3 regions of the Bacillus sp. ISL-75 genome follow, and region 1 is predicted to be linked to each of the others. Evidence: riboswitches for the same ligand, from Rfam matches in the RefSeq annotation. Region 1 holds a riboswitch; each other region holds the start of a gene.
What was found. Region 1 has a riboswitch for S-adenosylmethionine ahead of J7E63_RS07140 (sugar ABC transporter substrate-binding protein). Riboswitches for the same ligand answer to the same signal wherever they lie in the genome.
Positions count from the first base shown of each region.

Region 2: it holds a riboswitch for S-adenosylmethionine, as region 1 does, so the genes downstream of both, mtnK (S-methyl-5-thioribose kinase) here and J7E63_RS07140 (sugar ABC transporter substrate-binding protein) in region 1, are expected to answer to the same signal.
Region 3: it holds a riboswitch for S-adenosylmethionine, as region 1 does, so the genes downstream of both, metK (methionine adenosyltransferase) here and J7E63_RS07140 (sugar ABC transporter substrate-binding protein) in region 1, are expected to answer to the same signal.

Region 1 is NZ_JAGGQX010000016.1:62,538-70,224, reverse strand. Features, by position in the region: gene J7E63_RS07150 (formate/nitrite transporter family protein) at 19-819, opposite strand; gene yfkAB (radical SAM/CxCxxxxC motif protein YfkAB) at 1,036-2,151, shown strand; SAM riboswitch class I at 2,355-2,462, shown strand; gene J7E63_RS07140 (sugar ABC transporter substrate-binding protein) at 2,592-3,707, shown strand; gene J7E63_RS07135 (sugar ABC transporter ATP-binding protein) at 3,777-5,279, shown strand; gene J7E63_RS07130 (ABC transporter permease) at 5,281-6,285, shown strand; gene J7E63_RS07125 (hypothetical protein) at 6,406-6,636, shown strand; gene J7E63_RS07120 (SIS domain-containing protein) at 6,842-7,687, shown strand, end outside.
Region 2 is NZ_JAGGQX010000052.1:166,495-174,181, reverse strand. Features, by position in the region: gene J7E63_RS21055 (pyridoxal phosphate-dependent aminotransferase) at 1-630, opposite strand, end outside; gene J7E63_RS21050 (carbon-nitrogen family hydrolase) at 748-1,533, shown strand; SAM riboswitch class I at 1,602-1,754, shown strand; gene mtnK (S-methyl-5-thioribose kinase) at 1,858-3,042, shown strand; gene J7E63_RS21040 (transketolase C-terminal domain-containing protein) at 3,146-5,440, opposite strand; gene J7E63_RS21035 (2-oxoacid:acceptor oxidoreductase family protein) at 5,440-6,453, opposite strand; gene J7E63_RS21030 (LutC/YkgG family protein) at 6,732-7,451, opposite strand; gene J7E63_RS21025 (LutB/LldF family L-lactate oxidation iron-sulfur protein) at 7,454-7,687, opposite strand, start outside.
Region 3 is NZ_JAGGQX010000013.1:68,082-75,768, forward strand. Features, by position in the region: gene asnB (asparagine synthase (glutamine-hydrolyzing)) at 1-211, opposite strand, end outside; gene metK (methionine adenosyltransferase) at 527-1,726, opposite strand; SAM riboswitch class I at 1,927-2,066, opposite strand; gene pckA (phosphoenolpyruvate carboxykinase (ATP)) at 2,314-3,900, shown strand; gene J7E63_RS05905 (DUF2584 domain-containing protein) at 3,944-4,186, opposite strand; gene J7E63_RS05910 (alpha/beta hydrolase family protein) at 4,224-5,018, opposite strand; gene J7E63_RS05915 (ABC transporter substrate-binding protein) at 5,194-6,159, shown strand; gene J7E63_RS05920 (ABC transporter ATP-binding protein) at 6,180-6,956, shown strand; gene J7E63_RS05925 (ABC transporter permease) at 6,937-7,687, shown strand, end outside.

The sequences.
Region 1 (7,687 bases):
ACAGGGAAGCAATATAACCTAGCTGCCCTGTTCTTTATCATATTCATCTAAAAATGGCTTATTAGCATAATAGTACATCATCGCCATGAAAACAGCGCCGCCAATCAGGTTGCCTATCGTTACAGGCACTAGATTGTGAATCACTCCAGCCCATGAAATCGTCCCTGGATGGTTTAAAACTAAGGCAATGGCAAACGTACACATGTTAGCGATACTATGTTCATATCCGGAAATAAAGAAACAAAAGACAAACAGCATCATCGCAAACATCTTCGGTCCATCGCCTTTTAGACCCATCGGAAGAAAAAAGGCCATACAGACGAGCCAATTACATAGGATTGCTCGGAAAAATAGCTCGGTTATTGGGACCTGCATTTTGATCTCGACTACATGAAGTAGAAAGCCGTTAACCTCGGAACTTTCATAAAGTCCCGTTGTAAAAATAATAAAGGCAAAAACCGCCGCACCTAGTATGTTGCCCGCGTAACTGCAAATCCATAGTTTTACGACGTCCATCCAGGTCATTTTCTTGCGAAGTGCGGCATAGGTGTAATAAAACGTATTTCCAGTAAACAAATCACCACCGCCATAGGCAATTAAAATGATGGCAGCCCCGAAGGTAAGTGCCGCCATCGGATAGGCAAAAGGGTTATCCTTAACATAAAAGAAATTCCCCGTTTTAAATGCTACAATGACCCCGAAGCCAATAAACATACTGGCAAGCGCCGCCCGTAAAATATAACGAAGGATGCTTTGCCGAAAGATTTTCAGCTTTTTAAGGGCGAGTTTCTCGGCTTCTCCTAAAGGCTGCATTTCCATGTTAGTCATAACCACCATTCGCAATTAAATATTATCCTTTTATTTTTTATCCAAAGTGCTGTGGTTATGTATTAGTAGGTAAATTTTTCATAAAACAAGCATAGAATAATAGTATTTTTTAAAACATAAACTTTTGTAATGGTTAAAAATAGCAATAACATCCGTAATTCAGTTATAATAGAGAAGTTTTTTGAAGACTGATTTTAAGGAGTCATTATGTCAAAATTGAAAAAAATTACCCCTTCATATGATCCATGGGAAGCCTATTTAGATATTGAGCAATATGGAAAGCCTCAATTAACCAATATTGAATTCACCACGACGACCCTTTGTAATATGCGTTGTGAGCATTGCGCGGTAGGCTATACACTCCAAACAAAGGATCCGCAGGCGCTTCCTCTGGATTTGCTCATACAAAGATTAGAAGAAATCCCGACACTTCGATCACTTAGCATTACCGGTGGAGAACCGATGTTATCCTTATCCTCGGTAAAAAATTATGTTGTACCTATTTTAAAATATGCCCATGAACGCGGTGTACGGACGCAGATTAATTCCAATTTAACCCTTGAATTAGATCGTTATGAATTAATCGTGCCTTACTTAGATGTTTTACATATTTCGCATAACTGGGGGACCGTCGATGATTTTGTCGAGGGTGGCTTTGCCAGAATGGAACGGAAGCCTGAATATGAACAACGGGAAAAATATTTTAATAGAATGATAGAAAATAGCCGTGAACTGGTAAGAGCAGGGGTGATGGTATCTGCTGAAACGATGTTAAACAAGCGGACACTACCGTATTTAGAAAAAATTCACCGTCAAATTGTTGATGAAATGCTATGCCAGCGCCATGAAATACATCCAATGTACCCAAGTGATTTTGCTAGCAATCTCGAAAGCTTATCACTTAATGAAATAAGAGAAGCGATCCATCACTTACTAGATGTCAGAGATGAAAATGTGTGGATGCTATTTGGCACGCTCCCATTTTATGCGTGCAGCGATAATCAAGAGGAATTAGCTCTTTTACAACGTTTATATAAAAGTAAAAATGTCACAGTCAGGAATGACCCTGATGGACGTTCACGATTGAATGTAAATATTTTTAACGGAGATATTATTGTTACTGATTTCGGTGATACACCGCCACTAGGAAACATCCAAACTACAAAGCTAGTAAATGCATATGAAACATGGCAGTCATCTGCTTTAGCAAACGAATTAAGCTGTCATTGCCCAGCTGTCAAATGTCTCGGGCCAAATATATTAGTTAAGAACAGTTATTATCAGGAAATGGACTTTACCAAGCGAAAAAGCAGAATAAAGTAATAAAGCAAAAGCACTTTAAATGCATTAAATTTAAAGTGCTTTTCTATGTAGTACTAGCCGAAAGATAACCTAATACCTCGCCTTGCATCGTACTATTTGGCGGATTGGGAATAATAACTGTATTAGAAATATTCAAAACACTATTGACAACTTGTTAATGGGAGACTAAAATCTAATTTATTACTTTAAATGAATAATACGTTCTCTTATCAAGAGTGGCAGAGGGACTGGCCCGATGACGCCCAGCAACCGTTCCGTTTGGAATTGGTGCTAAATCCTGCAAAACAATTTATTGTTTTGAAAGATAAGAGAGGAGTAGTCCCTTAATTTGTGATGAAACCTCTCTTTTCTGGAGAGGTTTTTTATTTTTATATAAAAACAAACCTTTCCAATCGGAGTAATGGAGTATTGATAAGAATCTAAAAGGGGGAGCTTTAATCATGAAAAGAAATATCTTTAAAAGTACACTCGTATCAGCATTAGCAGCAACACTCTTACTCACAGGCTGTGCTTCTGAGGGAGAAACAAAACAAGCAAGCACTCATAAAAAGGTTTCACTTGAAGGTGTGTCTGAAAAGTTTACAAGTGGTGATCCGTTAAAAATCAAGGTGATCCGTAAAATTGGCGGTGATGATCATACTGCCCAATTCTTAGCAGGTGCAAAAGAAGAGGGAGAAGCCTTAGGTTTTCAAGTGGACGTGTTTACCGCAAATGGTGACACGGCTAAGTTCCATGATGCTATTAATCAGGCATTAGACCAGGATTATGATGGATTTATCATTTCTCATGGTGACGATGATGCGACTGTTAATGATGTAAAAAAGATAGTTGAAAAAGGAAAAAGTGTAGTCACATTTGACTCAAATCCAAATATTGCGAAGGTTGATGGAGTAACGCTTACTTCACAGGATGATGAAGCCTTAGCAACTTTGGCCCTTGATCAACTCGTAAAGAATACAAACGGAAAAGCAAATATTGCCTACCTATGGGTCGACGGTTTCCCTGCAATGGTTAGACGTAATAAGGTTTATCAAGATGTCCTTTCAAAAAATCCTGAAATTAAAGAAGTAGAACGCTTTGGTGTGGCTGCGGCAGATACAAGTGTACAAACACAAAACGCAGTTGCAGCCATGTTAAATAAATATCCAAAAGGCAAACTGGATGCCATATTTGCTACTTGGGATACATTTGCAATCGGTGCAGCACGAGCTTTGAAAGAAGCGGGACGTGAAGAAGTGAAGATTTATGGAATCGATGTTTCCAATGCGGATCTGCAAGAAATTCAAAGAAAAGGCAGCGCTTGGAAATACACAGCAGCTGTCGATCCGAAACTTATCGGTGCTGTTGATATGAGAATACTCGCGAAAAAGCTTGCAGGTGAAGAAACACCACAGACCTTTGATTTAGATGCTTCACTTGTTTCACAAGAAAATCTTCTCAAAGCAAAAGAGCCTGTAAACATGGTTAATCTGGCAAACATTATCCCAGGCTGGGGTCAATCGACGGCATTTGAGGAAGAGTGGATAAAGACGTTAAAGAAGCATTATAAAGAATAGTCGGTATACAACTAGACACTCTCTTTTTCAATAGATGAAGAGAGTGTTTGCTTACGGGGGATGATTTTGATGAGATCAACATTGGAGATGAAAAACATCTCAATAGAGTTTCCTGGTGTGAAGGCATTGAATCAGGTCGACTTTTCGATGGAAACGGGAGAAATCCAAGCTTTGATTGGGGCAAATGGGGCAGGGAAATCAACGTTAATGAAGGTTCTCGCGGGTGCTTATGACCACTATACCGGTGAAATAAGGTTAGATGGGAAAAACCTGAAGATTCGTTCTCCGAAAAATGCACTGGACGCAGGAATACAAATCGTTTATCAAGAAGTAGATACGGCTCTCATTCCGTATTTAACTGTCGCCGAAAATATTATGCTCCTCGATACAGTCCATAACATGGGGAAAAAGCAATGGATGAAATGGAAGAACCTTCATCAAAGAGCGGATGAAATACTATCAAGTATGAACATTATGCTTCCGACGAAGAAGCTTGTAAGTGAGTTAACGTTAGCGGAAAAACAAATGATCTTAATCGCTAGGGCTGTTTCAAATCAATGTAAGTTTCTTATTTTAGACGAGCCGACAGCACCATTGAGTCATACTGAAACGACGGAACTATTCCGGATTGTCCGTGATTTAAAAAAGCAAAATGTAGGTGTTATCTTTATTTCCCATCGTTTGCCAGAAATTTTTGAAGTCTGCGATGAAGTTACTGTGATGAGAAACGGTGAATTTGTTGCAAAAGAGCGAGTTACTGATACGACTATCAACAAAGTGGTTGAGCATATGCTGGGTCAAAAATTAGAGGAACAGTTCCCAGAGAAGAATGCGTCCATTGGAAAAACGATCCTTGAAGTAAAAGGACTTTCAGATAGAGAGAAAATTAAAGATTTACATATTCATGTTAAATCAGGAGAAATCATTGGAATTGCCGGGCTTGTCGGTGCTGGAAAAACAGAATTGTGTAAGGCGTTATTTGGCTCTGAGAAATTAACGGGGGGAGACATCTTTCTTCATGGCAATAAATTCAAATTAAAGAGTCCCTATCATGCGGTTAAAAAGGGAATTGCTCTAGTTCCAGAAGAACGGAGAAAGGAAGGAATCCTAGTTCTTGAATCAGTAGAAACCAATTTAACAGCTGCTAATTTAGGTGAATTTTCAAAGAGATTAAGCTTTTTAGATCGAAAAAAAGAAAAAGAAACGGCAAAGCAGTTGATCCGTCGCCTTGGAATTAAGACACCTTCCGAAGAAACCAAGGTACAGAATCTTTCCGGAGGGAATCAGCAAAAGGTCGCAATCGGAAAGTGGCTCGTAGCTGAAGCAGATGTATATATTTTTGACGAACCAACCAAAGGCGTCGATGTTGGCGCAAAGAAGGATATCTTTGAGTTAATCGCTGAACTAGCGAACCGGGGTAAAGCAATTATTTATGCTTCTTCAGAGCTTTCGGAGATTATTGGGATTACTGATCGGGTCTATGTTTTATACGACGGTAGGTCCGTAAAGGAAATTGAAACGAGAGAAACGAATGAAGAAGAACTATTATTTTATTCAACAGGGGGCAGGTAAAATGGAGGCAAATATTGCAGCAAAGAATCAGGTAGCCCCGGCAAAAAAAGTATTTGAGTTATTTCGCTTTTTATATAAATATGGGACGATTATTACGATTCTTGCACTTATTATTATTTTCTCAGTGGCTAATCCTACTTTTATTCAGGGCAGTAATATCATCAATATCTTACGTTCGATCTCCATTGTAACGATTATCGCTATCGGTATTACGATTTCATTGTCTGTTGATGGCTTTGATTTATCGGTAGGATCGGTCGCTTCCTTATCAAACGCCATTGTCATTTCGATGTTTGTTTGGTTTTCACAAAACACATTGGTGGCGGTCATTTCTGCGATTTGTGCTTCCTTAGTAGTAGGAGCAATAAACTCATTCATGATTGTGAAATTAAGAATTCCAGATATGCTGATGACACTTGCTACGATGTTTATCATTCAAGGGACAGCATTGACGTATACAAAAGGGGCGACTGTTTCACAAAACATGGTTATGTCTGATGGCTCGATGGCATCGGGTCTGATCAGTCCATTTTTTGCAAAAATCGGAGAAGTGCCGTGGATTATTATCATTATGGCTGTGACTGTGATCCTCGTGCATATCTTTTTGAACTATACAAAGCATGGTCGATATATGTATGTGATCGGTGGTAACAAAGAAGCGGCGAGACTATCAGGTATCCCAGTTAATAAATATAAGGTGGCAGCATATTTGCTTTCGGCTCTGTTTGCCTCCATTGGCGGGATTGTGCTCGCTTCAAGGGTTTTGACATCAGAAATTAACTCTGGTGCTCCCTATTTAATGGATTCAGTTGCCGCCGCCTATATTGGATTTTCAGTGCTTGGAGCTGGAAAGGCCAACGCGTTTGGAACATTTGTTGGAGCCGTCCTGATCGGGATTCTCCAAAACGGACTCGTGATGATGTCCGTCCCATATTATGCGATGGATATTGTTAAAGGAACCGTCTTGGCCTTTGCATTAGCAATTACGTATTATAAACAAAAATAATTAAACTATGATAAACCTATCCATTTTTCGGATAGGTTTATTTTTTTTGAAAAACCAAAGTAAAATCTACAAATATAAGTAAGTTTTGAGGAACAATATTTAGAGATAGGAGGGATCTTAATGGAACATTATGAAGCATTTCTGAGAAGTAAGAATTGGGTAGATACCGATTTAGATTCAAGGTATATAAATGTTAATCATCCCTATGCTATCTTAATTTCTGAGGATGAAGGGCAAATTACCTTAAGAGGTAACACTGGGTTTGACAATGGGCAAAATGGCGAGGAGATTTTTACGTTTAACTCATTGAAAGAGCTCCAAGAGTGGTTTGAAAACAATATAGGGGAGTAACGAGAAAAAGCAGCCAGGGAAGACCCCTGGCTATTTTGATTTTTGTCGAGAAATGTCGTTTCATTTTTCTGAAAATTCAATTGACTAGAGTTTAAAAGTATAGTAATTTATATATAACAACATATAACGTTATATAAAGTTGTATATTGTTTAAAGAGTTTACTAGTGTTCATTCACTAAAATATTTTATCAGGGAGGCAACAAAATGACGACTGAATTAGTAATTGACGTGAAAAATCAAGTGCAACAAGCATTAGCAGAGGTAGAAAAAAGAAATATTTCCAATGTTTTCTTTGTAGCATGCGGCGGCTCATCTGCCATTATGTATCCAAGCAAGTATGTAATTGACCGTGAAGCGAAGGTTCTTGATGCCCATCTGTTTAGTGCAAATGAATTTATCTATCGCAATCATGCAAAACTTGGAAGCAATTCCCTGGTTATTCTGTGCTCGCACTCAGGAACCACACCTGAAACAGTAGAAGCAGCAAAATTTGCTAGAGCAAAAGGGGCTTTGGCTGTTTCTTTAACTAATGTGGAAGCGTCACCATTAGCGCTGGCTTCAGATGTCGTGCTGAAGTATCAATGGGGTGAAGGAGCAAACGCTTTCACGACGAACTATTCGGTTTTATATCAACTAGTATTTGGTGTACTAAAAGTTGTTGAAAATAACGAAAAAGCTAGTTTAGTAGAAGAAAGTCTTGAGAACTTACAAAATGTTTACGAAAAAGCTGCTGCACTCTACCAAACGAAGGCAGAGGCTTTTGGACAACAGTATAAAGATGAAAAAATTATTTATACAATGGCAAGCGGAGCAAATTATGGTGTTGCCTACTCTTATGCAATTTGTATCCTCATGGAAATGCAATGGGTTCACTCACACGCCATTCACGCGGGAGAATACTTCCACGGACCATTTGAAATTATTGATGAAGAAACACCTTTTATTATCCTGCTAGGCTTGGACGAAACAAGACATTTAGAAGAAAGAGCATTAGAATTCTCTAAGCGTTATGGCAAGAAGTTGGTTGTCCTTGATGCAAAAGACTTCGAT
Region 2 (7,687 bases), on a different contig from region 1:
ATAGGCAAAATCATGAACAACACAAATATCATGATCACTCGCTAGCTTAATAGTCTCATCAAAAAATTCATGAGTAGCTGTTGCTCCTGTTGGATTATTAGGATAATTGAGGAACATTAACTTTGCTTTTGATAAAACAGACTTATCCAGTTCGCAATAATCCGGTAGAAAGTTATTTTCCTCTCGTAACGGCATCGTAACCATTTCAGCTTTTGCAAGAGCAACCCCAGACCAATAATCCGGGTAACCGGGGTCAGGTACAAGGATGGTATCCCCCGGATTTAATAAGCATTGAGGAATTTCGACAAGTCCTGCTTTACCCCCAAACAAAATCGCCACTTCTTTATCCGGATCAATGGTCACTCCATATTCTCTTAAATAAAAATCAGCGGCAGCCTGTTTTAAATAACGATGTCCCTGAAAAGGAGAATATTTATGATTTAATGGATTCGCTGCTGCATCTTGAAGTTTTTTAACAATATGAGTAGGCGTTGGCTGATCAGGGTTGCCTTGCCCTAAATTAATCACATCAAACCCTTGTGAAATATATTCCCCTACTTTTTTAACAAGTGCAGCAAAAAATTGCTTCGGAAGATTAGTTAATAATTCTGATGGTGGAAATTGCTTCATTGTTCTCACCTGCTTAATTATTTATAAGAATCATTATGAATTTCTAGTCACAAATGATATAACTTTTATAATAGCTTGTAAAGAAAAAATCCCAAATTTCAAACGAGGTGAAGATTCGTGAAATTAAAAATTTCATGTCTGCAAATGGATATCGTCTTCGGTGATCCCAATAAAAACTACCAAACTGCCGAAAGACTCATTGAAAATGCACTGACTGAACAACCCGATATCATTGTCCTTCCGGAACTATGGACAACGGGATATGACTTGACCCGCCTGAATGAAATTGCAGACCCAAAAGCAGTACAAACAATTGAATTTCTGAGAAATGCAGCACAACAAAATCAGGTTCATTTCGTTGGCGGCTCAGTTGCGAACCGTGAAGAAACAGGAGTAAAAAATACTCTCCTCATCATCAATAAAGATGGCACGCTTGTGCACAAGTATAGTAAACTACATCTTTTTAAACTCATGAATGAGCATGTTTTCTTAGAGCCTGGCGCCGAGAAGGGACTTTTCCAACTTGATCATCATCAGTTTGCTGGGTCGATCTGTTATGATATCCGGTTTCCAGAGTGGATACGCGCTCACACATCAGAAGGTGCAGAAGCACTGTTTGTTGTGGCCGAATGGCCTGCACCCAGATTGTCCCACTGGAGGGCCCTTTTAATTGCCAGAGCAATTGAAAATCAATGTTATGTAATTGCCTGTAACCGTTCTGGAAATGACCCAAATAACCATTTTGCTGGTCACTCGATGATTATTGACCCGTGGGGTGAGGTCATTGCTGAGGCTGGAATGAAGGAAGAAATCCTATCGGCTGAAATTGAGATGGACTTAGTCAAGGAGGTCCGTAAGCAAATTCCTATTTTCACGGATAGAAAACCAGAATTCTATAAATAATAATTTTCAAAAAATATTGACACTTTCTCTTTGTTACTGATATGATTTTTACCAGTTAAATAGATTTTCTCTTATCATGAGCTGGCTGAGGGATTTGGCCCTTTGAAGCCCAGCAACCGACCGGAAACCCATTGAAATGGGGCGCTTTTTGCGCTGGGGATTCCCCCTTTAAGGCACGGTGCTAATTCCAACAGAAGGATTATCTTTCTGAGAGATAAGAGGTGCGACAGACAATATTGTCTATCAGCCTCTTTCAGATGAGAAAGAGGCTTTTTTAGTGCCTGCGTGCATAATTAAGCCTCCCAAAAACGAGGAGGTACCATAATGAGTCTACTAAAACAAAAAACATACCAGCCTTTAACAAACGAAAGTGCAGTTGAACTGGCACTTGAATTGAAAATTTTTGACCAGCATGCAAAACTTTCCTGCAAGGAGATTGGCGATGGGAATCTCAATCTAGTCTTTCATATTGTTGATGAATTGGAAGGAAAAAGTGTTATTATCAAACAAGCTCTCCCTTATGCAAAGGTAGTTGGCGAAAGCTGGCCATTAACTTTGAAAAGAGCAAAAATTGAAGCGGATGCCTTAAAAATTTTCGGACAGATTGCTCCAGATTATGTGCCCCAAGTTTTTTTCACAGATGATGTCCTAGCTGTAACCGTAATGGAGGACCTTTCCCATCTTTCGATCGCAAGAACTGGCTTTATCAAAGGAGAAACTTATCCATTAATTTCAAAACATCTAGGTGAATATCTTGCAAAAACATTATTTTACACTTCTGATTACGGATTAAGCCCTTCCGTAAAAAAGGAATATGTACAACAGTTTATCAATCCCGAGCTTTGCAAAATAACTGAAGATTTAATCTTCACAGATCCTTTTATTGATGCAGAAACCAACGATTTCGAGGAAGGACTGCGTCCTGTTGTCGAAGAGCTTTGGCAGGATGATGAACTAAAGTTTCATGTAAATATTTTGAAGAAACGCTTTTTAACAGAGGCTGAAGTTCTCCTCCATGGTGATCTTCATACCGGAAGTGTTTTTGCCGATAATTATGAAACAAAAGTAATCGATCCCGAATTTTCTTTCTACGGACCAGCTGGATTTGATATCGGCCAAGTAATTGCAAATCTTCTCTTCCAGGTAATAGCAAATGTTGAAGAAAGGGATCTTTTCCTCAATCATATTGAAACGGTATGGAGTGAATTTGAGGATCAATTTACACTATTATGGAATACGGAGAATAAAGACGATTACGCTAAATCCTATACCTTTCTAAACTATAATTTAACTAAGTTTTTTGAGGATTCAATCGGCTTTGCCGGCTGCGAATTAATCAGAAGAACAATTGGTCTTGCTCATGTTGCTGATTTAGATCAGATCGAGGATGATCAAACTAGATTCACTGCAAAACAGAAAACACTAGGTCTAGGGAAAGTCCTAATCAAACAACGAAAAGAAATCAAAAATCTGACTGCTTTCATAGCAACTGTTAAAGAAACACTTTAATATAGAAAAAGCAATCCAACTAGGATTGCTTTTTCTAGTCAGAACCCTGTCAATAACCAACAAAAAAACACTTCCCAATGAAGTGTTTTTTGAATTGCTTTTTTTACAGCATAGGATTTTCATTCTTTGCTTTGAGTCTTTGCCATCTTTTCTCAACTTCTGCTTCAAATTCTTCTAGCATTGGCTTGTTTTCAACTTTAAGTAGGTGTTTTGTTTTCCCCATATATTTTAACCAATCAGAAAGTGGAATTCGTTTGTTCTTCTCTTCAGGATTGTAAGTTATGGTTGTAACACCTTGTTCTACTTCATATAGCGGGAAGAAGCAAGAATCTACAGCAGCTTCGATAATTTTTGCACCAAAACGGTCATCAGATTTCCAGTTTAGTGGGCATGTGATGAGAAGTTTTCCATATACTGTTCCAACATTTTGTGCGTACCATTGTGCTTTTGCACCTTTTTTAACTAAGTCCTGTGGAAAGGCTTCCGAACCGGTAAACACATAAGGAATATTGGTAGCAGCCATAATTTGCGGAGTATCCTTATGGTGGAAGGCTTTTCCTCGCTGTGCTTTTCCAACTCCTGATGTACTTGTCATATGACCCAGTGGTGTTGAATAAGACATTTGTGAGCCTGTATTCATGTAGCCCTCATTATCATATTCAAGCATAATCAGTTTATGTCCGCGAAGAGCAGTACCAATCGCAGAACCCATACCAATATCCATACCACCATCACCAGTAATCATAACAAATGTGGCGTCATCCGATACTTCAATTTCGCCGCGTCGTTTTAATTCCATGAATGCTTCAACAGTACCTGAAAGCGTTGCGGCACCGTTTTGGAACAAATTGTGCATCATCGTTTGCTTATGGGAGGTGCTAGGATATGATGTTGTTGTTACATAAGCGCATCCCGTTTGGAATAGAGTAACAATATCTCCCTCAATCCCTTTAAAGAATAACTCGAGTCCAGCAAAAATTCCGCACCCTGGACATGCCCCGTGACCGGAGGCAATCCGTTTCGGTTTACCAGTTAAAGCACGTAACGGCGGGATTTTCACCTTTAATTTATTGGTTTCTTCATCCATCTTCACATCAATTAAACCTGATTTAAAAACATCCCCGTGCTGTGGCAAAATAACAGGCTTAAGGATTTTTTCAGGATTACCTGGAATATGACCATAGTAATCAAATGGCTTTTCAGCATATCCTTTTTCCTTTGCATCAAGTGCCATTTCAAAGAAAGCCTGTGCATCAGTTGCATAGAAATCCTTACCACCGAGACCAAATACGCGGCTTAACACGATCGTCTTGTTGTCTTTGTCATCTTGAAGTGCAGATTTTACTTCATGTGTAAGGTTAGGACCATTTGCTCCGTAAGAATCCGCACGTTCCCCAACTAATAATGATTTTACATTCTTAAGGGCTTCACGAATTTCCTTTGCAGGGAATGGACGGATAATATTCGGGCTAATTACACCTGCTTTAATTCCTTTTGCACGAAGTTGATCCACTACATCTTTAGCAGATTCTGCCGCAGAGTTTAATAGGAATAATGCTACATCAGCATCTTCCATTTTATATAAATCTAGAACTGGATATTCTCTTCCAGAAAGCTTAGCATATTCCGAAGCCACTTCCTTAAATACCTCACCAGCATTGTACATTGCTTCTGATTGTTGGTAGTGATTGTTAATGAAATCATCACCACTCATATGAGCACCAATCGTTACTGGCTTCCTCAAGTCTCTAACAAAGTTGTAATCGGTTGGACATTCACCTACAAATTGCTGTACAACACTGCGGTCCTTAAAGAATTCCACTCGACGCTTTTGGTGGGATGTAAAGAAGCCATCATAAGCAACAATAACTGGTAAGCGAACCTTTGAATGTTCGGCAATTTTAAGCGCCATAATATTTATATCATATACAGCTTGCGGTGTTTTTGCTGTTAAGATTACCCAGCCTGTATTTAATGCATAATAGAGATCCGAGTGATCGCCACGAATATCAAGCGGACCACTGACGGCACGAGTAACTAGATTCATAACCATTGGAAAACGTGTCCCTGATTGGACAGGCATTTGTTCAAGCATATATAAGAATCCATTTGCACTGGTTGCATTGATAACACGTGCACCAGTTGCCGCAGCACCGTAGCAAATACCTGCTGAACCGTGCTCGCCATCGGCAGGAATCAGTTTAATATCATGCTCCCCGCGCGTTTTCATTTGATCTAAAAATTGTGCAACCTCTGTTGAAGGTGTAATTGGGAAATATCCCATAATATGATAATTGATTTGTGCTGCCGCCATAGCAGCCATTTCATTTCCAGATTCAAAAGTGGAAATTTGTTCTGCTACACCTTTTGTTGTTAATTTATCTTCTAAAATAGCCATTATTGGATTCCTCCTGCAATATAAGGAAAGTTTTGCTTTACGCGGTTATTATCTGCATACCCAAGCATTTCACGAAGATCACCGAGTGCGTCGGTTGGGCATGCTTCCACGCATTTCAGGCAGCCTTTACAGTATTGGTAATCAATACCTTGAAGGAACATTTGTTTTCTTCCACACTTATCTTCTCCTTCTTCCCAAACGAAGCAAAAGTCAGGACAAACGTTGTCACATGCAGCACAGTGAATACATTTGTCTTGTTGGAACTCCGGAAGGAATCCTTGGCGTGAACCACTTAAATCTTTAAAAATACTATTTGCTTGAGAAACCATGACACCACCGATTTCCTGAGTCAAGTATCCAAGCTGTGGATGTGGGCGTGTGAAGGCTTTTCCTTCAGCCCCTTCTGGCACTTTATATGTTTTAAATTGAACCTCATTATAACCGCGGTCAAAAGTGCGGATATTTGGTTCAACTAGATGCGGGTATTTCTTCGTAAACGTTTTCCGAATCACGTCTCTCATGGATTCAGGATCTAGAAAATCACAAATACGATATAATGCTCCTAGCATTGCCGTATTTACTTTCGTTTTTTCCTCTACGGCTATCTGGAGGGCATCAACAATCGCTAGTGTACCATAATCTAATTGTAAATCCGTTTTAACTTCATCAAAATCCCTTGCTGTATTTACTAAGACTATACTATCAGCATTCAAACCGCTAACAACATCAACCGTTCTATATAAGGCTTCATGGAAAACACCAACAATATGTGGTTGTTCAATGGGACTATGATCTCTAATTTCTACATCTGGTTCACAAAAGCGAATGAAACTCTTTACTGGAGACCCTTTTTTCTCAGAGCCGTAGGATGAAAAATTGGATCCTTTCAAGCCAAGACTTAAAACACCAGCCTCCGCTAACATTTTTCCAGCCAGGTTAGCTCCCAGCCCCCCAATTGATTCAAGACGGATTTCAAAAAATCCTAATTCATTTTTTTTCAGTAAAATAGACATAATGTCCCTCCCTAACTTCGTTCAATAAAATAACACGAAATAGACATAAAAATTCAACTTCCCAAAAACTATTGTAAGACAACTATTTTTATTACGCTGTGATAAAAGTCAAACATAACGATAATTATTTTGAAACACATAAAATTTTTATTGAATAAGGGTTACTATATATGACTTTAAAGAGCTTTCATAATTATATAACAGGTCAATTTATGTTGTATAACAGGTTACAAAAAAATGATCTGCATCCATTTCAGGATACAGACCATTCCATTTGTTTAAAGATCGTTAATAACAATATAGGAAGCTTTTACTGGCCCATGGACACCAACTACTAGATTCAATTCAATATCCGCAGAGTTACTTGGTCCGGTAATAAAATTGATGCATGAAGCAACATGCCCCGTTTTCTTGTGAATCTCCCTCATCTTTTGAGCAGCTTGCGTAATCCGTGGAACTAAAGTGCTTTTCGGTACAAGTGCAATATAGGTTGCTGGTAAAAAGCTAACTGTTCTTCCTTTATTCTCATCGCTAAACAAAACCACCGTACCGGATTCTGCAAGTGTTATTTCACTTATGGTAATCCCGACATTAGCCTTTTCCGCTTTCGCGATATTTTCTTTCCCTTTGGTATGATTCCATTCAAATACTTCCATTTTCCGGCTAGGCCATTCTTTCTTAAATAGCGGATCCAGCCCCCACTGAGAAAAACGCTCATCTTTCCAGGTTACACTTGGGCCGCCACCATAACCTGAAACCACTTTGTTAAGCGTAGTTGCTAAATCTTTGCTGTCAGTTACATAGAGGTTTGTATGGATTTTCTTACATTGTTCTGTTAATACCTCTAACAAATCGTCCTGAGTAGCATCCTTTAACACCTCATATTGGGGCTGGAATTTCCAAGTCGGCCTTTCAACCGCAGAGGAAATTCGTGGGCGTTCAAGGCGGCCGGCAATTTGATTTAAAAATTTATCCCGATTTTGAATCGTCCCTACCATGATTATTGGCCTCCTTTTTCACGGTTTTTAAACCAATCTCTGAATCGCTCTTTATTTGGTGCCGGAAACTCACGAATATCTGTCCAAGCCTTTAATGGACCTGGCCCTTTTGATATTTTCTCTCCAACCGTAAACGGGTTCATTGCAGCTGGTGTCATTTTCGAACCAAGCTTGTATAAGAGTGGTGATGCTGCCCCTAAACCAAAAGCCTTCATTGCCAGTTTCTCGGAAATAGG
Region 3 (7,687 bases), on a different contig from region 1:
GTTCATTTTCATACGTAAGCGGTTGATGACCACTTTCAATATCAATGATACTTAAACGGCGGAACCCAAATTGGATATGATTATCATAATAAAAACCATCATCATCCGGCCCACGATGAGTTATAATATCGTTCATATTTTTAAATTGTTGTTTTTGCTCATCACTATAGTTTTGTGTTTTGTCGTGTACACAACCGATAAAACCACACATTATGTACTTCACCTCATTCTAAATATCCTTTAAAAGGACGTATTGCCCCAAAGCGCAAACGCCTTGCGCTGGAGCTAGACAGAAAAACATACTCTCTAATACTACCACTTTTTTTATAAAAATTGCACTGTGAACCATAGGCAAATTTAATATCATCATTTTTTACTTCTTTTGACCTGCTTAAACACTTCATTTTTTCAATTATTTGTTACTGTACAGGTAAATAGACATACGAATAAAAACAGGAGTTACATGTAGTATGTAACTCCCTTTGTATTGTCTAGCTCCAGCGCCAAGGCGCTTCTGCTTTTCTATTTATAGATTTGCTTGTTGACGTAATGTTTCTACTTTATCTGTGCGCTCCCAAGGAAGATCCACATCTGTACGGCCAAAGTGACCATAAGCTGCTGTTTGTTGGTAAATAGGGCGACGAAGATCCAACATGTTAATGATACCTGCAGGGCGAAGGTCGAAGTTTTGACTTACTAGGTCAACTAACACGTCTTCGCTGACTTTACCTGTACCAAAAGTATCAACTGCAATCGAAACGGGTCTAGCAACTCCAATTGCATAGGCAAGTTGAACTTCTACCTTATCAGCAAGGCCAGCAGCAACGATATTTTTGGCAACATAACGTGCGGCGTAGGCAGCTGAACGGTCCACTTTTGTAGGATCCTTACCAGAGAAGGCACCACCGCCATGGCGAGCATATCCACCATACGTATCTACGATGATTTTACGGCCTGTTAAGCCAGCATCCCCTTGTGGTCCGCCAATAACGAAACGGCCGGTTGGATTAATAAAGTATTTTGTCTTTTCATCGATTAATTCGTTTGGAACTACCGGATTAATAACATATTCCTTCAAGTTACGTTGAATTTGCTCTAACTCAACTTCAGGATTGTGTTGAGTTGAAATAACAATCGTATCAATGCGTACTGGTTTATCGTTCTCATCATATTCAACCGTTACTTGTGTTTTTCCGTCTGGGCGTAAGTAATCAAGAACCTTATCTTTACGTACTTCTGTTAAACGGCGAGCAAGTTTGTGCGCTAGTGAAATGGGAAGAGGCATAAGCTCTTTTGTTTCATTACAAGCAAAACCAAACATTAAACCTTGGTCCCCTGCACCAATTGCTTCGATTTGTTCATCAGACATTTGACCTTCACGCGCTTCCAATGCTTGGTCAACACCCATCGCGATATCTGGAGACTGTTCATCAATAGATGTTAAAACAGCACAGGTTTCTGAGTCAAAACCGAATTTCGCGCGATTGTAGCCGATGTTTTTAATCGTTTCACGAACAATTTTTGGAATATCCACGTAGGTAGATGTGGTGATTTCTCCTGCTACTAGCACTAGTCCTGTTGTTACTGAAGTTTCAGCCGCAACACGGGCATTAGCATCCCTTGCTAAAATAGCATCTAAAATGGAATCAGAAATTTGGTCACAGATCTTATCAGGATGACCCTCAGTAACTGATTCAGAAGTGAACAAACGACGTTTTGTTGACATCTGAATTCCTCCTATAATATGAGATAATCGAGGTTTTAGGAAGGTTACAGGAATACTTCCTTAAACATCGAGAATTTGATACGGTACTCATTCCCTTAGTATGTAATAAACAAAGGATTTTTATTAGAGACTCTTTTCATAAAGGACTTATACAAAACAAAAAACCTTACCAGAGAGGAAAGGTTGTTCCGGGCCTTTCGCTCTTATCGTTCAAGGTCAAAGCCTTGCGTCAGATTAGCACCTTCGCATCCTGAAAAGGACCTTTTAAGTGGTCAATCTTTTCATACTGCAGGTTGCTGGGTTTCATTGGGCCTGTCCCTCCACCAGCTCAGGATAAGAGAGTATCCGTTCAAATTAGAATAATATCACACTGCCCAACAATGTCAATGAATTTTTTAAGAAATGTTTTTCAACAAAATGGGAAATATACGAAATATGTTAGTATCTTTTATAAATTTTTTTTATATCTTCAATTAAAGTTTTATAATATATAAATCCAGTTAAATAGGATACATTAATTCAGTTAATGTGTTATACTTTTTATATTATTAACAACCTAAAAACGAAATAAAGGAAGGTCTCATTAAATGAATTCTGTTGATACTCCTAATGAATTAAATCAATTGTTAAATGAAAGTCATGTTCATGTGCAATTATCTGTTCCTCAATTAGTTGAGAAAGTCTTAACCCGTCATGAAGGAGCATTAACTTCTACGGGAGCAATTAGTGTCGCTACTGGAAAGTATACTGGCCGGTCTCCACAGGATAAATTCATTGTTTTAGAAGATTCAACTAAAGACAAAATTGAATGGGGCACGACCAATCAACCAATTTCAGAACCGGTTTTTACAAAGCTTTATCAAAAGGTCATTAATTATTTACAACAGAAAAATGAGATCTTTGTTTTTAAAGGATTTGCGGGTGCTGATAAAAAATCACGTTTATCCATCCAAGTGGTAAATGAATTAGCTTGGCAAAATTTATTTGTACATCAGTTATTTATTCGCCCGTCGGATGATGAACTACTTGCCCATGATGCTGGATTTACCGTTATTTCTGCACCTAATTTCAAGGCAGATCCGGCTATCGATGGTACCAACTCGGAAGCTTTTATTATGATTTCTTTTGAAAAAAGAATTGTTTTAATAGGTGGTACAGAATACGCAGGGGAAATGAAAAAGTCGATTTTTTCTGTAATGAATTATTTACTGCCTGAAAACAATATTTTTTCGATGCACTGTTCTGCCAATGTTGGGATTGAAGGCGATGTTGCTTTATTCTTTGGCTTGTCTGGAACTGGCAAAACAACCTTATCAGCGGATTCCACTCGTCGATTAATTGGTGATGATGAGCACGGTTGGTCCTCTAATGGTGTCTTTAATATCGAGGGGGGCTGCTACGCAAAATGTATCAATCTTTCTCGTGAAAAGGAGCCGCAAATCTTTGATGCCATCCGCTTTGGAACTGTCCTAGAAAATGTAACATTGAATCAGGAATCAAGAATCGCTGATTATGATGATGGAACGTTGACCGAAAATACACGTGCCGCTTATCCGATTGACGCAATTGATAATATTGTTCAACCAAGTATCGCTGGCCATCCAAATACGATTGTCTTTTTAACCGCTGATGCATTCGGAGTCTTGCCTCCAATTTCAAAATTAACAAAGGAACAAGCAATGTATCACTTTTTAAGTGGCTACACCTCAAAACTAGCCGGAACAGAGCGTGGAATAACGTCACCACAAGCTACCTTCTCCACTTGCTTTGGTGCTCCATTCCTGCCGCTGCCTGCGACTCGTTACGCAGAAATGCTCGGTGAAAAAATACTTGAGCACAATGCCAATGTTTTTCTTGTCAACACTGGCTGGACCGGCGGCGAATATGGAGTCGGTAATCGAATGAAACTTTCCTACACGCGCGCTATGGTTGAAGCCGCTCTTGAGGGAGAATTAAACCATGTGGAGACTGTCAAGGACGCGATCTTTGGATTAAATATCCCGCTCCATATTGCAGGTGTACCAGACGAAGTCCTACAGCCGATTAAAACTTGGTCGGATTCGCAGGCATATGAAAAGAAAGCAAAAGAATTAGCCGCAAAGTTCCGCGAAAACTTTAAAAAATTCACTAATGTTTCAGAAGATATTGAAGAAAAAGGCGGACCAATAGCATAATATCAAAAGCCCATATCGATTCGATATGGGCTTTCTAATCTCATTAGTTAGTCGAATTTAATGATATTAATTGATAGGTTATGGTCGTGCTGTTATTTTGCAACTCGACTTTTTTTATCAATGCGGTACCACTTGAATCACTATCGATTGTTTTTCTTACATCAATCGGAATCTCAATTGGATAAAGTCTGTACCCTTCTTTTTCTAGCAAAAAGACGTTTTCTTCCACTCGTTTTTCTCTACCTTTAGTTACAATCATCGTATTTAACTCAAGAGGCATACCCATATACATCCGCTCCTCTACTTGTAATACCTATATATTATCATCTTTTACGGTGACTTTTCATCCACTTCGTTAAATCATTCACGACTTTTCTATTTACTGCTGGTGGGAAGTAATGTGTAAATTCGTTAAAATACCATGCTTCGACTGGTTTTTCTAGTAACCTCAGCCTTCTTTCAAGACGATACGCGTGCTCCACCGAAACATTTCCGTCTTTAGCACCATGGATAATCAGGACAGGGGCTTTGATCTTTTCTATTTGATAAAGAGGGGTCCTTTCTTGATACCGTTCCGGAAATTTCTGAGGGGTTCCGCCAATGACCCTCTTCATCATTCTCCGTAAATCTTTACGTTCCATATAGGTGAGGGACATATCACTGACCCCGCCCCAGCTGACAACAGACGCGGTCTCAGGGAACTCAATTCCTGTCAAAAGCGCCATTACACCACCCCGCGAGAACCCAAATATATGTATTTCACGTACTCTAGGCATAGATTTTAACAGCAAAAAGGCGGAAAAGGCGTCTTCCCTGTCGTCCCCGGCAAAATCCTCATTGCCTTCCCCACCTTGATTTCCACGATAATAAGGCGCAAAAACAACAAAGCCCTCCGCTGCGAACTGGGCAATCCTTGCTGGTCGAACTTTGCCAACATTTTTAATGCCGCCGCGTAAATAAAGGAATCCATCATACTCACCTTCCCCAATCGGTTCCGCAAGCATTCCTTTCACTCGTAATCCATTGGAAAGGTAAGTGATTACTTTTAATTCAATATTGGGATTTGGAGAAGGAAAGCGCGTGATATCAACAATCTTTCCATCATTGTATTGGCTCATCAGCAAAACTTCCCTTTTTTTATAAAATTTATTCTCTCTAGGCATTCACACATTTTTCTCCTCTTCATACGATATCTTAGGCAATTAGCCCAGATTTTTTATGATAAATAAGGAGGCTCGCTTCATGAAAAAATCGTTAAAGTTCAGTTTCTCCTTTCTGCTCATCACTATACTTATGTTTTCACTTGTCGCTTGTAATAGCTCTACAAAAAATGAAACAAAGAAACTTGAGAAAGTTCGAATCGCTGAAGTTACCCGGTCGATTTTCTATGCCCCGCAGTATGTTGCCCTAGCCAAAGGATTTTTCAAAGCTGAAGGTTTAGACGCCACACTAACAACAACACCCGGCGGCGACAAAACCATGACCACTCTGATTTCTGGGGGGGCCGACGTTGCCCTAGTTGGTTCAGAAACATCGATTTACGTTTATGCCCAAGGAGCAAACGACCCCGTCATCAATTTTGCACAATTAACCCAGACCGATGGTACTTTCCTCGTTGCTAGAGAAAAGATTGATAATTTTTCATGGGATCTCTTAAAAGGAAAAACCTTCTTAGGGCAACGTAAAGGCGGCATGCCACAGATGGTCGGTGAATTTGTTTTAAAAAAGCATGGAATTGATCCTCAAAAGGATTTGAACTTAATCCAGAACATTGATTTCGCCAATATTGCCAATGCCTTTGCTTCTGGAACGGGCGAATTTGTGCAATTATTTGAGCCAACGGCAAGTATTTTTGAAAAAGAAGGAAAAGGTCATATTGTTGCTTCCTTCGGTAAAGAGTCTGGCCACGTACCATATACTACGTTTATGTCCAAGGAAAGCTATATGAAAGAAAATAAGGGAACGATTGAAAAGTTCACACGAGCAATTTACAAAGCTCAACAATGGGTAGAGTCGCACAGTGCTGAGGAAATTGCCAAAGCGGTGGAACCGTTTTTTCCAGATACAGATTTAGAAATTATGACCACTGTTGTTGAGCGTTATAAAAATCAAGGATCTTTTGCAACAGATCCTATCCTTGACCAAGAGGAGTGGAACAATCTACAAAACATCATGAACGAAGCAGGAGTACTGCCAAAAGAAGTAGATCATCAAACACTTGTAAATACAGAGATTGCTAACAAGATAATAAAAGAATAAAGGAAAGGGAGGCCGTCCTTATGAGCTTTTTGACCGTTCAAAATATTCATCACACCTATTTTACTAAATCCTCTGCCACCACGGCCCTCTCCGATATTTCATTAACAGTGGAGGAGGGCGAGTTTGTCTCCTTCCTCGGCCCCAGCGGCTGTGGTAAGACGACTCTGCTTTCCATTATTTCTAGTTTGCTTAAACCAACGCAAGGTACTGTTTTGTTAGAAAAAAAGCCGGTAACTACCGCAAAAAACCAAATCGGTTATATGCTCCAACAAGATTATTTGTTCCCTTGGAAAACGATTGAAGAGAATATCCTGATCGGTTTGAAATTATCAAAGCAGTTGAACCAAAAAACAAGATTGGCTGCCCTTGGCCTGTTAAGCCAAATCGGATTAACCGGGGTGGAAAAACAGCTTCCTAGGCAGTTATCAGGGGGTATGAGGCAGCGGGTGGCTCTCGTTCGGACGCTTGCCACAGAACCAAAACTGCTTATGCTTGATGAGCCTTTTTCCGCTCTCGATTATCAAACTAAGCTTAAATTGGAGGATTTAGTATCACAAACATTAGATAAATTTGGAAAAACAGCTATTCTCGTTACTCACGATATTGGTGAGGCTATTGCCATGAGCGATCGCGTTTTTCTGCTTTCACCAAGTCCCGGGAGAATCTATAAAACATTTACGATGCCGGAGGAACTAAGAAATATATCCCCATTTGAAGCAAGAAATCACGAGGCATTTTCAAGTATCTTTCAAACCATATGGAAGGAGTTGGAGTCTCTTGAGCCAGAAAAAGAATAAGCTGGAACTCCTCCATAAAAATTATATTCAATCACTGCAGGTTGAAAAAAGATGGGTCGGATTTTATCAGGCGATCATTTTTATCGTCTTTTTCTCTAGTTGGGAATTGTTTAGTCAAAAGCAGTGGATCGATCCGCTTCTTTTCAGTTCTCCCTCAAAGATATGGAATTTACTCCTGGAAAAAATTCAGGATGGAACTTTAGTTAGCAATATTGGCGTAACCTTAACGGAAACCGTCCTGGGATTTATTCTAGGCACACTACTGGGTACGATATTAGCTGCTATCCTCTGGTGGTCACCAATGATTTCAAGGGTGCTTGATCCTTATCTTGTCATCTTAAATGCTATGCCGAAAGTCGCATTAGGGCCCATTTTGATTGTGGCGCTAGGTCCTGGGTATTCATCGATTATTGCCATGGGCGCGATTATCTCAATTATCATTACCACCATTGTGGTATATACCTCATTTAAAGAGGTGGATCCGAATTATCTTAAAGTACTCCAAACTTTCGGAGCAACTCGTTGGCAATGCTTCAAAGAGGCTATCCTCCCCGCAAGTTTTCCAACGATTATTTCTACTCTTAAGGTAAATGTCGGTCTGTCTTGGGTCGGTGTGATCGTAGGTGAATTCCTTGTATCCTCTAGAGGACTTGGATACATGATCATTTATGGCTTCCAAGTATTTAATTTTACACTTGTTTTCTTATCACTTTTGGTTATCGCGGTATTTG